DNA from 4 places in the Saccharopolyspora antibiotica genome. Region 3 is predicted to be linked to each of the others. Evidence: riboswitches for the same ligand, from Rfam matches in the RefSeq annotation. Region 3 holds a riboswitch; each other region holds the start of a gene.
What was found. A riboswitch is a leader RNA that binds a small molecule or an ion and turns the genes downstream of it on or off. The one in region 3 is predicted to bind cobalamin.
Positions count from the first base shown of each region.

Region 1 (3,381 bases), on a different contig from region 3:
CAGCCGACTCACCGACAGCACGGGGACCGCGACCGATGACGAGCCCCGCCGACGACGACCACCGCCACGTCCGCAGGTGACGGACGGGGAAGCGGCCTCGGGCGTCGAGCCGGCTCGCCCCGCGGCACGACGTGACCATCCGCGGCGCGGCGCTGGTGACGCGGAAGGCGGGGACGCCAGCCCCGGACAGCAGCGCACCGAGCCCGTCGAGACCAGCGGCCCACGAGAGCGCCTCGCCGCACGGCCCGGCAAGACGCCGGGACGGCGCCCGGAATCCTTCGCTCGCAACGCACCGCACGGGACGGAATCCTCGCGCATTCCCCTGGTGGCGCCCCCGGCAGGACTCGAACCTGCGACCTAAGGATTAGAAGTCCTTTGCTCTGTCCAGCTGAGCTACGAGGGCCCGCACATCACTCGCGTGAGCTGCAGCAAGCAGGGTAACCGGCGGCTCCGTCGACAGTGGTACCGGCGCGGTCGGCGTTGCAGACCCGGTATCGAACGGCAAGCCGATCGACAACTGCGCCGGCCGGGCTCCGGGGCCGCCGCGCCCCCTCGACGCGACGGACCCGGCCGCTCCCGGTCAGGAACAGGATTCGGGAACGACCCGCAGCACCGGGTCGTCCTGCCCGACCCCGGTGAACGAGTACTCGTCGACCGGGGTGGCCACGCCATCGCGCACGTCGAACGCGATCCGCGCGCCGTCGTAGGCGGGTTCGGTGGTGGGGCTCTCGTTCGACGCGGCGAGGGTGATCAGCACCCGTCCGTCCGATCCGGCCGGTGCGCACTCGTAGCCGAGCCGGGCGGCCACGCCACCACCTTCGTTGATCTTCAGCGGCTGACCGTCCTGCGTGGTCAGCTCGCGCGGTGCTCCATCGGCGCCGAGGTCCCAGACGCTGAACCACGCGGTGTTCGCGCCGATGGACTCCGCCACCAGCACTTCCTGCCTGCCGTCGTGGTTCACGTCGAGCACCCGCATCGGCTGGGTGCCCGCGTAGGCGTCGCCGGGCAGCGTCGCCTCGGTCACCTTTCCGTCCACTGTGAACTTCAGCAGCTGCTGCGAGCCGTCGCCGATCGCGGCCAGCTTCGCCGTGTCCGGGGTGCCGTTGCCGTCCAGATCGGCGGTGACCGTCTCGGTCGAATCGGCGACGGCGACGCCCGCCGGGACCAGGGCCATCGCGGCAGCGGCCAGCGCGCCGATGCCCACACCTGCGCGAATTCCGTTCTTCCCCACGGTGGATGTCCTCTCGAGTCGGCCTGGTGGCGGGGTGAGCGCTCCGCTCCCCCTCTTCTGCCCGGAAGACGCCTCAGCCCGAGCGGGGTTGCCCGGGCCCGCCAACTTCGCCGGACGAGACCGGTGCGCACCGGGGAGCTGAACGTCGAACCCTTGTCTTCCCGCCAGAAGCAAGTAGCCTCCGCAGTGCTGGTGGTTCGCACGGCTCCGCGGAAGCGGGTCGGTGCGAGGCAAGAGGGAACCCGGTGCGAATCCGGGACTGCCCCGCAGCGGTGAGCGGGAACGACCGCCGTCACCGGTCCACGACCGGTCACAGCACTGAGCGCACGCTCGGGAAGCGACGGCCACTAGGAACCCCGGTACTACCGGGAAGCGCCCGCGAGTCCGAAGACCTGCCACCGGTGCGCGCGTCCGAGGACGCGCGCTGGTGCGAGGTCTCGCGGGAAGACCTGGTCCACGAGCCGCCACCCGCGCGGCGACGTGCGCCCGGATCACGTCCGCTCGACCTCGCAGATCTGTCGTCCAGCTCGCGAGGAGAGAGCGTTGACCAGCACAATCGGATCCACCGTGCTCGGGTTCCCCAGGATCGGACCGAACCGGGAGCTCAAGCGCGCACTGGAGCGCTACTGGCAGTCCCGCATCGGCGAGGCGGAGCTGCGCGAAGTCGCCCGCACGCTGCGCGCCGACACGTGGCGGTCGCTGCGCGACGCCGGGCTGGACTCGGTTCCGGGAAACACCTTTTCCTACTACGACCAGGTCCTCGACACGGCGGTCACCTTCGGCGCGGTCCCGCACCGCTTCGCGGAACTGGGCCTGAACCCGCTCGACACCTACTTCGCGATGGCGCGCGGCGTGGAATCCGCGCCACCGCTGGAGATGACGAAGTGGTTCGACACGAACTACCACTACATCGTCCCGGAGATCGGGCCGGACACGACGTTCCGGCTCTCCGACCGCACCGCCGTCGACCAGTGCGCCGAGGCCGCCGAGCTCGGCGTCACGACCCGGCCGGTCCTCGTCGGACCGCTGACGTTCCTGCTGCTGTCCAAGCCGGTGGGCGGTGCGGCCGGATCGTTCCGCCCGCTGGACAAGGTCGACGAACTCGTCGACGCCTACGCCGAACTGCTCGGGGAGCTGCACCGGGCCGGGGTGGAGTGGGTGCAGCTGGACGAGCCCGCGTTCACCGCGGACCGCTCGCAGGCCGACCTCGACGCGCTGCGCGCCGCCTACCAGCGCCTCGGTGAGCTCGACGAGCGGCCGAAGATCCTCGTCGCCTCCTACTTCGGCGAGCTCGGCGACGCGCTGGGCGTGCTGGCCGCCGCGCCGATCGAGGCGCTGGGCGTGGACCTCGTCGCCGGGCGACGCACCGTGGACCAGTTGCCCGCGGTGCCGGGGCTGCGGGGCAAGACGCTGGTCGCGGGCCTGGTCGACGGCCGCAACATCTGGCGCACCGACCTGGACGAAGCGCTCACCACCGGCGCGACGCTGCTCGGCCTCGCCGGTGAAGTGGCGGTGAGCAGCTCCTGCTCGCTGCTGCACGTGCCCTACGACGTCGACGCCGAGACCGACCTAGACCCGAGGGTGCGGTCCTGGCTGGCGTTCGCCGCGCAGAAGGTGGACGAGGTCGTGATCCTCGACCGCGCCCTGCACCGGGGGAGGGACGCCGTCACCGAGCAGCTCGACGACGCGCGTCGCCGCATCACCGACCGGGCCGGGGCGGAACTGACCCGCAACGACCGGGTGCGGGCGCGGCTCGACTCGCTCCAACCCGAGCACGCCCGGCGCGGGGACTACGCCGACCGTCTCGCCGCGCAGCGGAAGTCGTTGCGGCTGCCGCCGCTGCCGACCACGACGATCGGCTCCTTCCCGCAGACCACCGACGTGCGCAAGGCTCGGGCCGCGGTGCGCTCCGGCAGCATCGACCGCGCGACCTACGAGCAGCGGATGCGCGACGAGATCGATCGCGTCATCCGGCTGCAGGAGGACCTGGGCCTGGACGTGCTCGTGCACGGCGAGCCGGAGCGCAACGACATGGTGCAGTACTTCGCCGAGCACCTGGAGGGCTTCGCGAGCACGCGGCACGGCTGGGTGCAGTCCTACGGCTCCCGGTGCGTGCGCCCGCCGATCCTGTACGGCGACGTGGCCCGGCC
Region 1 is NZ_JBJZOI010000014.1:86,837-90,217, forward strand. Features, by position in the region: tRNA gene ACL03H_RS13655 (tRNA-Arg) at 327-403, opposite strand; gene ACL03H_RS13660 (FG-GAP repeat domain-containing protein) at 581-1,231, opposite strand; cobalamin riboswitch at 1,408-1,645, shown strand; gene metE (5-methyltetrahydropteroyltriglutamate--homocysteine S-methyltransferase) at 1,775-3,381, shown strand, end outside.
Region 1: another riboswitch for cobalamin. It lies ahead of metE (5-methyltetrahydropteroyltriglutamate--homocysteine S-methyltransferase); the one in region 3 lies ahead of cobN (cobaltochelatase subunit CobN).

Region 2 (3,381 bases), on a different contig from region 3:
AGGTCGTGGACGAGGCGGTGGACGCGATGCTGGCCGGACCGCGTCCGGCCGACCTGGTGCGCGCGCTGTCGTTCCCGGTTCCGTCGCTGGTGATCTGCGAACTGCTCGGCGTCTCCTACGGCGACCACGAGTTCTTCGAGGACCGCACGTCCACGATGCTCAACACGACCGAGCCCCCGCTGGCCCGGCAGCGGGCCTTCTTCGACCTGCAGTCCTACCTCGACGACTTGGTCACCCGGAAGGAGGCGGATCCCGGCGACGACCTGCTCAGCCGCCAGGCCGCCAAGACGCCCGAGGACCGCTCCTACGACCACGCCGAGCTCGTGGACCTGGCCTTCCTGCTGCTGACCGCCGGGCACGACACCACCGGGAACATGATCTCGCTGGGTTCGCTGGCGCTGATGCGCGCCCCCGAGCTGCGCGAGCGCGTCACCGGAGCGGCCGAGGGAGCGCTGGAGGTCGTGGACGAGCTGCTGCGCTACTTCAGCATCACCGATCTGATCACGGTGCGGATCGCCAAGGACGACCTGGAGATCGGCGGACAGCCGATCAAGGCGGGGGAGGGCGTGTTCGCGCTGGGCGGCGCCGCGAACCGCGATCCGGCGGCCTTCGCGCGGCCCGAGGAGATCGACGTGGACCGCGGCGCCCGGCAGCACGTCGCCTTCGGCTACGGCCCGCACCAGTGCCTCGGGCAGAACCTGGCCCGGATGGAGCTGGAGATCGTCTACCGCACGCTGTTCCGGAAGATCCCCGAGCTGCGGCCCGCGTGCGACCCCGGTGAGCTGCCGCTGAAGAACGACGCCGCGATCTTCGGCCTGCACGCGCTGCCCGTCACCTGGTGACGCGGCGGCGCGGTCCCGGCGGGGTGATCGCCACCCCGCCGGAGCGCGCCGGGGGCCACCACCACCGTGCGGCGAGGAACATCACCTTGATGCGGCAGCGGTGCGCCCGGTTAGGGTGCCCGGGAGCCAGTCGTGCCCGGAATGGGCGGGGAATCCGGTCGGAAGCCGGAGCTGACGCGCAGCGGTAGGGGCGATGGGCGAGGACCGCCCGCGCGGGCGGACACCACTCGATCACGCGATCGGGGAAGGGACCTCGCCCGCTGAACCCGAGCCCGAAGACCAGGCCGGCTCCCCGGGCCGCAGGCGGTGCCGGGTCGCTGCTGCCGGACCCCGCGCCTGGGTCCGGGGTGAGGAACTCGTGACATGCCGTTACCGCGCGCCCGCACCGGGTGGGTGGCGCTGGTCGCCGCCCTGCTGGCCTCCTGCTCCGCGCCCGCCGAGGACACCGCCGCGTCCGGGACGACGCTGCGCAACTGCGACACCGACGTCACCGTGACCAGCCCGCCGCGACGGGCGGTGTCGCTGAACCAGTCGACCACCGAGATCATGCTCTCGCTGGGGCTCGCCGACCGGATCGTCGGCACCGCGACCTGGACCGAGCCGGTCGATCCCGCGCTGGCGGCGGCCAACGCCCACGTCCCGCGCCTCAGCGACGAGACCCCGTCGTTCGAGGCGGTGCTCGGCACCGAACCGGACATCGTGCTGGGCGCCTACCGGGCGATGTTCACCGACGAGCGGGTCGCCGATCGCGAGCGGTTTGCCGAGCTCGGGGTGCCGACCTACCTGTCCCCGAGCAACTGCCTGCCGGAGGAGGCGCCGCTGGCCGAGCCGGTCGAGCTGGCCGACATCTACCAGGAGGTGCGGGAGATCGCCGGTCTGTTCGGCGTCCCCGAGCGCGGCCACGAGCTCGTCGCCCAGCTGACGAGCAGGGTCGAGGCGGCCCGGGCCCGGGTCGCGAACCTGGAGTCCCCGCCGGACACCTCGGTGCTGTTCTGGTTCGCCCGCACCGAATCCCCGTACGTGGCCGGGTCCACCGGTTCCCCGGCGATCATGGCCAGGGAGCTGGGCGTGCGCAACGCCTACGGGGACCAGGCCTCGATGTGGCCGCAGGTCTCGTGGGAGGACGTCCTCGCCCGCGACCCGGACCTGCTGGTGCTCGGCGACCTCACCCGCGACGGGGAGGGCGACGGACTGGCGGCGAAGACGCGGTTCCTGCGCGAGGACCCGGCGGTGTCCCGGCTCGGAGCCGTGCGCGCGGGCCGGCTCATGCCCATGACCGGCACCGAGCTCAACATCAGCCTGCGCACGGTCACGGGCATCGAACGGCTGGCCGACCGGCTCGTCGAGCTGGACCGGAAGCGGTGACCGCGGCGCTGCCCGCCGGGCGGCTGCCGGGTACCGCGATCGTGCTGGCCGGGATCCCGGCACTGCTGCTGTCGATCGGGGTCGCGGTCACCCTCGGGCCCGCCGATCTCAGCCTCGCCGACGTCGGCAGCGTGGTCGCCGACCGGCTCGGGCTGCTGGAGACCGGCGTGTCCCGCATCGGCCAGGGCATCGTGTGGCAGCTGCGGCTGCCGCGGGCGCTGCTGGCCGCGGTGTGCGGGTCCGGGCTCGGGGTGTGCGGGGCGGTGTTGCAGTCGGTGCTGCGCAACCCGCTGGCCGACCCCTTCCTGCTCGGCGTGTCGGCGGGAGCCTCGACCGGGGCGGTGTCGATCGTGGTGCTCGGGCTCGGCGGCGGGGTCGTCGGCCTCACCGCCGGGGCTTTCGCCGGGGCACTGGTGGCGTTCGCACTGGTGATGCTGCTGGCCGCGCTCGCGGGCGGCGCCACCGGGCACACCGTGCTGGCCGGGGTCGCGGGGACCCAGCTGTTCTCCGCGCTCACCTCCTACATCGTGATCACCTCGGCGGACGCGGAGCAGACCCGCGGCGTGCTGTTCTGGCTGCTGGGCTCGCTGTCGGGGGCGCGGTGGAACGACGTGGCGCTGGCCGGGGCCGTGTGCGCGGGCTGCTTGGTGCTGTGCCAGTCCCGGGCCGCCGCGCTGGACGCCTTCGCCTTCGGCCAGGACGCCGCCGCCTCGCTCGGAGTGCGCGTGGCCCGGCTGCGGCTGGTGCTGCTGGTGGCCACGGCGCTGCTGGCCGCGACGCTGGTGGCCGCCGCCGGGGCGATCGGCTTCGTCGGGCTCGTGCTGCCGCAGGCCGCGCGGCTGCTGGTCGGGCCCCGGCACCGGGTGCTGCTGCCGGTGACCGCCGTGCTCGGCGCGGTGCTGCTGGTGTGGGTGGACGTGCTGGCCACGACGATCGCGGCCCCGCAGGAGGTCCCGGTCGGCGTGGTCACCGCGCTCGTCGGCGTGCCCGCCTTCGCGGTGCTGCTGGTCCGGCGGGGGAGGATGTCGTGAGCGTCACCGCGCACGAGGTGTCCTGGTCGGCAGGCGGCGCCCTCGTCCTCGACGGGGTGCGGCTGACGGTGGGCGAGGGCCGCACCGCGGGGCTGCTCGGACCGAACGGGTCCGGGAAGTCCTCGCTGCTGCGGCTGCTCGCG
Region 2 is NZ_JBJZOI010000004.1:166,717-170,097, forward strand. Features, by position in the region: gene ACL03H_RS04035 (cytochrome P450) at 1-842, shown strand, start outside; cobalamin riboswitch at 991-1,123, shown strand; gene ACL03H_RS04040 (ABC transporter substrate-binding protein) at 1,206-2,207, shown strand; gene ACL03H_RS04045 (FecCD family ABC transporter permease) at 2,204-3,238, shown strand; gene ACL03H_RS04050 (ABC transporter ATP-binding protein) at 3,235-3,381, shown strand, end outside.
Region 2: another riboswitch for cobalamin. It lies ahead of ACL03H_RS04040 (ABC transporter substrate-binding protein); the one in region 3 lies ahead of cobN (cobaltochelatase subunit CobN).

Region 3 (3,381 bases):
CGCAGAGCACCGGCGCCCCGGAGCGCAGCGCGGCGCGGGCGGCGGCGACCGCTCCCGTCGACCAGGCGAGGTCGCGCACCAGGTCCACCATCCCGCAGGCGTGGATCATGCGGACCGCCACTCCCGCCACGTCCGGCGGCACGCCGTCGAGCTCGGCCTCCGCGCGGATGGTGGCGAAGGAGCGGCGGTAGATCTCCGCCCCGTCCCGGACGTAGTCGTAGCCGTTCTCGGTGCTCACACTGCCCTCCGTGCCGCGTCCAGCGCGGCTGACACCTCGCCGGCGGGGGCTCCGCCGACCTCGTAACCGCTCCCGGTGGCCAGCACCAGGACCGCGTCTCCCGCCGGGCGCCCGCAGCGGCGCTCGCACCCGGCCCAGTGCACCGGCCGAGGTCCCGGGCGCGCGACGCGCGCGGCGTCGGCGCGCACGTCCGCGAGGGACTTCGCGCAACCCGGGCTGCCGGCGCAGGACGTCACCCCGGCGAGCGGATCCGCCGCGTCCACCAGGAATCCGGCTCCGTCCAATTCGGACAGCAGGCGCGGAGCGGCCGTCTCGGGGACGTCCGGCAGCAGCAGGGCGCGCCACGGGGTGAGCCGCAGCGGCCGGCCCAGCTCGGCCAGCACCCGCACCTGCGCGGCGCCGCACCGCCCCAGCGGTGCGCCCAGCGCGAGGCAGACCAGCCCGTCGCGGCGGTGCCGGGCGCCCAGCCCGGCGTGCGTCGGCATCGGCTCGACGGCGGACACCGGCGCGGTGCTCCCCAGCGCGGCGGAGCCGAGCGCGGCGCGCAGGCGCCCGGCGACCCGGCCGGTGCCCTCGGAGAGCTCGGCGAGCCGCCAGCTCGCCGCGCCCTGCCGCGCCCGCTCCACGAGGAACTCCCCGGCGGCCAGCACGGCGGCCCGCGCCGCGTCGGCGGCCGCGACCCGGATCCCCTCGTCCGCCCCGGACAGCAGCACGGCCACCGCGCCCCCCGCCGGGACCAGCCCGACGTCGGCGCCCAGCCCGGCGACATCGCCCCGCCCGTCGTCGACGGTGAACAGGAAGCGCCCCGGCAGTTCCGCCAGCGCGGGTTCGGCGCACAACAGCTCGTCGAGCTCGACGGCCACCGCGCCCGCGTCCAGCGCCGCGAGCTCGTCGCAACCGGTGTGCGGGGAGGCGATCACGTTGCGGACCCGCTCGTGCGTCGGCGAGGGCAGCAGGCCCGACTCGGCGAGCCGGGCCGCGAACTCCGGCACCGCGCTCGCCGCCAAGCCCCGCACCTGGAGGTTCGCCCGCGAGGTGAGCTCCCAGCCGCCGTCGCCCAGCTCGGCGGCCGCGGCCACCGCCCGCACCTGGCGCGCGCTGAGCCTGCCGCCGGGCACGCGGACCCGGGCCAGGCCGCCGTCGGCGGCCTCGTGCACCCGCAGCGCCCCGGGGCACCGGTCGGGCTCGGCTCGTCGCGGCACGGCTCTCCCCGCTCTGGTCGTGGTCCGATCGGAACCGGAATCCGCAGCGCACGGCGCGATTCCGGGATGGCGCGCGGATCTCGCCGCGCACCGGCGGTCGTCGATACTACGGCCCGCCCGGGCCACGTCGGCACAACGCGACGCACCTCACCGCCCCGCGATCGGCCAGTGCGCGATCTCTCCTGCCGCGGCGCACCAGCGCACTTGACGAACGATCGCGCCGTTGCGGAGAGTGGTCCGCGGCGACGAGTGGAGGAAGCCGGTGCGAGTCCGGCGCGGTCCCGCCACTGTCACCGGGGAGCGGACTCCGCACGAGGTCACTGCCCGCACGAGCTGCGGGTGGGAAGGCCGGGGCGAGCGACGATCCGGGAGCCAGGACACTCCGCGCCGCCACCGCCCGGTCGACACCGGGCAGCCGACGACTCCGGGGCGAGGACCCCGAGGAAGGTTGACCATGCGTCCTGCCCGCACGCCCGCGTCCCTGCCCAGCCGGGAGCGTGCCGCATGATCCTGCTGCTGTCCACATCGGACACCGATCTGCTCAGCGCACGCGCCAGCGGTGCGGACTTCCGGCTCGGCAACCCGGCGCGGCTCGGCGCGGACGACCTGCCGCCGCTGCTGGAGGACGCGGACCTCGTGGTGGTGCGGCTGCTCGGCGGCCGCCGCGCCTGGGAGGAGGGCCTGGACGCGCTGCTCGCGGGCCCGCGCCCGGTCGTGGTCCTCGGCGGCGAGCAGGCCCCGGACGCGGAACTCATGGAGTGCTCCACGGTCCCCGGCGGCGTGTGCGCGCAGGCCCACGCCTACCTGGCTCAGGGCGGGCCGGACAACCTCGCGCAGCTGTTCCACTTCCTCTCCGACACCGTGCTGCTCACCGGCCACGGCTTCGAGCCACCGGTGGAGACGCCGAAGTGGGGCCCGCTGGAGCGCACCCCGCGCCGCACCGAGGGCCCGAAGGTGGCGGTGCTCTACTACCGCGCGCACCACATGGCGGGCAACACCGCGTTCGCGCACGCGCTCTCGGAGGCGATCGAGGACGCCGGGGGCCAGGCCCTGCCGGTGTTCTGCGCGTCGCTGCGCGCCCCCGAGCCCGGCCTGCTGGAGACGCTGCGCGAGGCGGACGCGCTGATCGTGACGGTGCTGGCGGCGGGCGGCACGAAGCCCGCGACCGCCTCGGCCGGGGGTGACGACGAGGCGTGGGACGTGGGGGCGCTGGCTGCGCTGGACGTGCCGATCCTGCAGGGGCTCACGCTCACCTCCAGCCGCGCGGCCTGGGCGGACAACGACGAGGGCCTGTCCCCGCTGGACATGGCCACCCAGGTGGCGGTGCCGGAGTTCGACGGCAGGCTGATCACGGTGCCGTTCTCGTTCAAGGAGAACGACTCCGAGGGCCTCCCGGTGTACGTGGCCGATCCGGAGCGCACCGCGCGCGTCGCGGGCATCGCCGTGAAGCACGCGCGGCTGCGGCACGTCCCGGCCGCCGACAAGCGGCTGGTGCTGATGCTCTCGGCCTACCCGACGAAGCACTCCCGCATCGGCAACGCGGTCGGGCTCGACACCCCGGCCAGCGCGGTGGGCCTGCTCCAGCGCCTCCGCGAAGCCGGGTACGACATCGGCCCCGAGGACGGCCCGGACGCGCTGCCCGGCGTCGCCGCGCAGGACGGCGACGCGCTGGTGCACGCGCTGATCGCCGCCGGGGGCCAGGACCCGGACTGGCTGACCGAGGAGCAGCTGTCCGGCAACCCGGTGCGCATCCCAGCGAAGCGCTACGCCGACTGGTTCGCCACCCTGCCGCAGGACCTGCGGGACAGCGTCGAGCGGCACTGGGGGCCGCCGCCGGGCGAGCAGTTCGTGGACCGCTCGCACGACCCGGACGGCGAGATCGTGCTCGCGGCGCTGCGCGCGGGCAACGTGGTGGTCGTGGTGCAGCCGCCGCGCGGCTTC
Region 3 is NZ_JBJZOI010000018.1:18,931-22,311, reverse strand. Features, by position in the region: gene ACL03H_RS16120 (precorrin-8X methylmutase) at 1-238, opposite strand, end outside; gene cobG (precorrin-3B synthase) at 235-1,440, opposite strand; cobalamin riboswitch at 1,694-1,822, shown strand; gene cobN (cobaltochelatase subunit CobN) at 1,945-3,381, shown strand, end outside.

Region 4 (3,381 bases), on a different contig from region 3:
GAGCACCGGCGCGGTGCGCACCGTGGGCGAGGTCTGGGTGCACCCCGGCTTCCGCGACGTCACCGCGGGCGACGACGTCGCCGTGCTGACGCTCGCCGAGCCCGCACCGGAGCCGACCTTGCCGCTCGCGGGGGCGGAGGAGACCGAGCGCTACCGGCCCGGCGCCCCGGCGCGGGTCTTCGGCTGGGGTCGCACCACCGAGACCGGGCCCTCCTCCGAGGTGTTGCGCTCCGTCGAGGTCGCGATCAGCGACGACGCCGGGTGCCGGGTCGCCTATCCGGAGCACGATCCGGGAACCCGGGTCTGCGCGGGCGTGCCCGACGGGGGCAGGGACGCGTGCGCGGGCGACTCCGGCGGCCCGCTGGTCGCGGACGGGATGCTGATCGGCGTGGTCTCCTACGGCACCGGATGCGGTCGCCCCGGCGTGCCGGGCGTGTACACCCGGGTCTCCTCGGTGGCCGACGCGGTGGCGGCGCGGCTCTGACCGCCCGCCCGCGCGCCCGCCCGCGCGCCGGCCCGGCGGCAGCCGCCCACCCCGGGGAGGGCGCTGGTCGCGTGGAATGTCCGTTTCCCCGGGGTCGTCGGGGCGTGCGCAGCGCTTCCCGCTCGGGCGGCGCCGCGGACCCCTGATCGCGGAGCGTGTCGTGCGCTACTCCCGCCGCAGGTGATGGGGGTTCCGTAGCCGGAATGTGATATCCCGTGGGGGTGACCCTGCAACCGCTCGCCACCGCCGTCCACCGCGCCTACACGGCCGACCTCGACGCCGAGGACCTCTACCGCATGCTCCGCCTGCGCGTGGACGTGTTCGTGGTCGAGCAGAACTGCGCGTACCCGGAGCTCGACGGGCGGGACCTGGAGAACAGCACCCGCCACTTCTGGATCGACTCCGCCGACGGGTACGTGCTCGGCTACCTCCGGTTGCTGGAAGACCCCGATGGCGGCTTCCGCATCGGCCGCGTCGCCACCGCGAAGAGCGCGCGCGGTCTCGGCCTCGGGCGCAAGCTGATGCGCGCGGCGCTGGCGGAGATCCAGCGCGCCCCCGCCGCCCTCTCCGCGCAGAGCCACGCGCAGGACTTCTACCGGAGCTTCGGCTTCGAGCCCGCGGGTGAGGAGTATCTCGAAGACGGCATCCCGCACGTCGACATGCGCCGATGCCCCGCTCCGCGCGGCTGAGCCCGCCGACGCGGTTCCTCGGCCGAGCGTGATCTGCGACGATGCACGCTGGTCCCAGCCTGGGCAGGTCAGGAAGCCGGTGCGAATCCGGCGCGGTCGGCGCCACTGTGACCGGGGAGCGGACCTCCCCCGCGAGCCACCGGGCGCGTCAGCGGACGCTGCTGCCTGGGAAGGCCGGAGTTCCGCGCTGATCCGGGAGCCAGGACACTGCCTCGCCCGGCACAGCCGACATCGGGGCGTCCGAGACCCGAGGAAGGAACCTGGCATGTCTGCTCCCGGGAGCCCGCGCTTCCCGTTCACCGCCGTGGTCGGGCATGACGACCTGCGGCTGGCGCTGCTGCTCAACGCGGTGCACCCGCGCATCGGCGGAGTGCTGGTGCGCGGCGAGAAGGGCACCGCGAAATCGACGGTGGTGCGCGCCCTCGCGTCGCTGCTGCCCGCGCTGGAGGTCGTGCCCGGCTGCCGCTTCGGCTGCGATCCGCACCGGCCCGACCCGAGCTGCCCCGACGGCCCGCACGGGCCCGCCCCGGGCGAGGTCCGGCCCGCCGAGCTGGTGGAGCTGCCGGTCGGCGCGACCGAGGACCGGTTGGTCGGTTCGCTGGATCTGGAGCGCGCGCTGGCCGAGGGGATCAGCGCCTACCAGCCGGGGCTGCTCGCCGCCGCGCACCGCGGCGTGCTCTACGTCGACGAGGTCAACCTGCTGCACGATCACTTGGTGGACCTGCTGCTCGACGCGGCGGCGATGGGTCGCGCGCACGTGGAGCGCGAGGGCGTGTCGGTGACGCACGCCGCCTCCTTCCTGCTGGTGGGCACCATGAATCCGGAGGAGGGCGAGCTGCGGCCGCAGCTGCTCGACCGGTTCGGGCTGACCGTGCACGTCGCGGCGTCTCGGGACGTGGCGACCCGCACCGAGGTGGTGCGCAGGCGGTTGGCCTTCGAGGCCGACCCGGCCGGCTTCGCCGAGCGGTGGGCCGGGCCGGACGCCGAGCTGGCGGACCGGATCGCCGAGGCCCGGTCCAGGGTGGACGCGGTGCGGTTGCCCGATTCCGAGCTGCGGCGCATCTCCGCCCTGTGCGCCTCCTTCGACGTGGACGGGATGCGCGCGGACCTGGTGCTGGCCCGCACCGCCGTCGCGCACGCCGCCTGGCGCGGCGCGGACGAGGTGGCGGAGTCCGATGTGGAGGCCGCGGCCCGGCTGGCGCTGCCGCACCGCCGCCGCCGCGACCCGTTCGACGAGCCCGGGGTGGAGGAGGACCAGTTGCAGCAGGCCCTCCAGGACGCCGCGCAGCACGCGGGCGAGGACTCCGGCGACGGCGATCCGGACGACGACCCGGACGGCCCCGGGGACGGCCCGGGTGGCGGTGGCTCCCCGGACGGCGGTCCGCAGGACGGCCCGGACGGCCCCGGTGGCGGGGAGGCGCCCGCGCCGGACGACGACGCCGGCGGTGCCGGGCAGCAGGACGGGAACGGCCGGGGCGGGGAGCGCGGACCGGCTCCCGCCGACAAGCCCCCGGCCGCGCCCGCTCCGGCGTTCCGGGCCCGGCTGCTGGAGGTCCCCGGCATCGGCGAGGGCGCCCCCGGTAGGCGCTCCCGCGCCCGTTCCCGCAGCGGACAGGCGGTTCGTGCCTCCACAGTGGACGGACATGGCGTGCACCTGCCCGCCACGCTGATCGCCGCCGCCCCGCACCAGCGGGCGCGCGGGCGCGGCGGCCCCGGGCTCGTGCTGCGGCGCGAGGACGTCCGCCGCTCGGTCCGCGAGGGGCGGGAGGGCAACCTGGTGCTGTTCGCCGTGGACGCCTCCGGTTCGATGGCCGCCCGCGAGCGGATGTCGGCGGTGAGCGGTGCCGTGCTCTCGCTGCTGCGGGACGCCTACCAGCGCCGGGACAAGGTCGGCGTGGTCACCTTCCGGGGGGCGGACGCCGAGCTGGCGCTGCCCCCGACCTCCTCGGTGGAGATCGCCGCCACCCGGATGCGCGACCTGCGCACCGGGGGCCGCACCCCGCTGGCCGCGGGCTTGCTCAAGGTCCGGCAGGTCGTCGGCACCGAGCGCACCCGCGACCCCCAGCGGCGTCCGCTGCTGGTCCTGCTCACCGACGGCAAGGCAACTGTTCCCGCCGGGGAGGGCGGTGACGGGCGGAGCCGGGCGCAGCGCGCGGTGCGGGACTCGATGCGGGCGGCGGGACTGCTCGGCGGGCTGGGCGTGGCCTC
Region 4 is NZ_JBJZOI010000022.1:1,543-4,923, reverse strand. Features, by position in the region: gene ACL03H_RS18635 (S1 family peptidase) at 1-484, shown strand, start outside; gene ACL03H_RS18630 (GNAT family N-acetyltransferase) at 706-1,173, shown strand; cobalamin riboswitch at 1,243-1,383, shown strand; gene ACL03H_RS18625 (putative cobaltochelatase) at 1,439-3,381, shown strand, end outside.
Region 4: another riboswitch for cobalamin. It lies ahead of ACL03H_RS18625 (putative cobaltochelatase); the one in region 3 lies ahead of cobN (cobaltochelatase subunit CobN).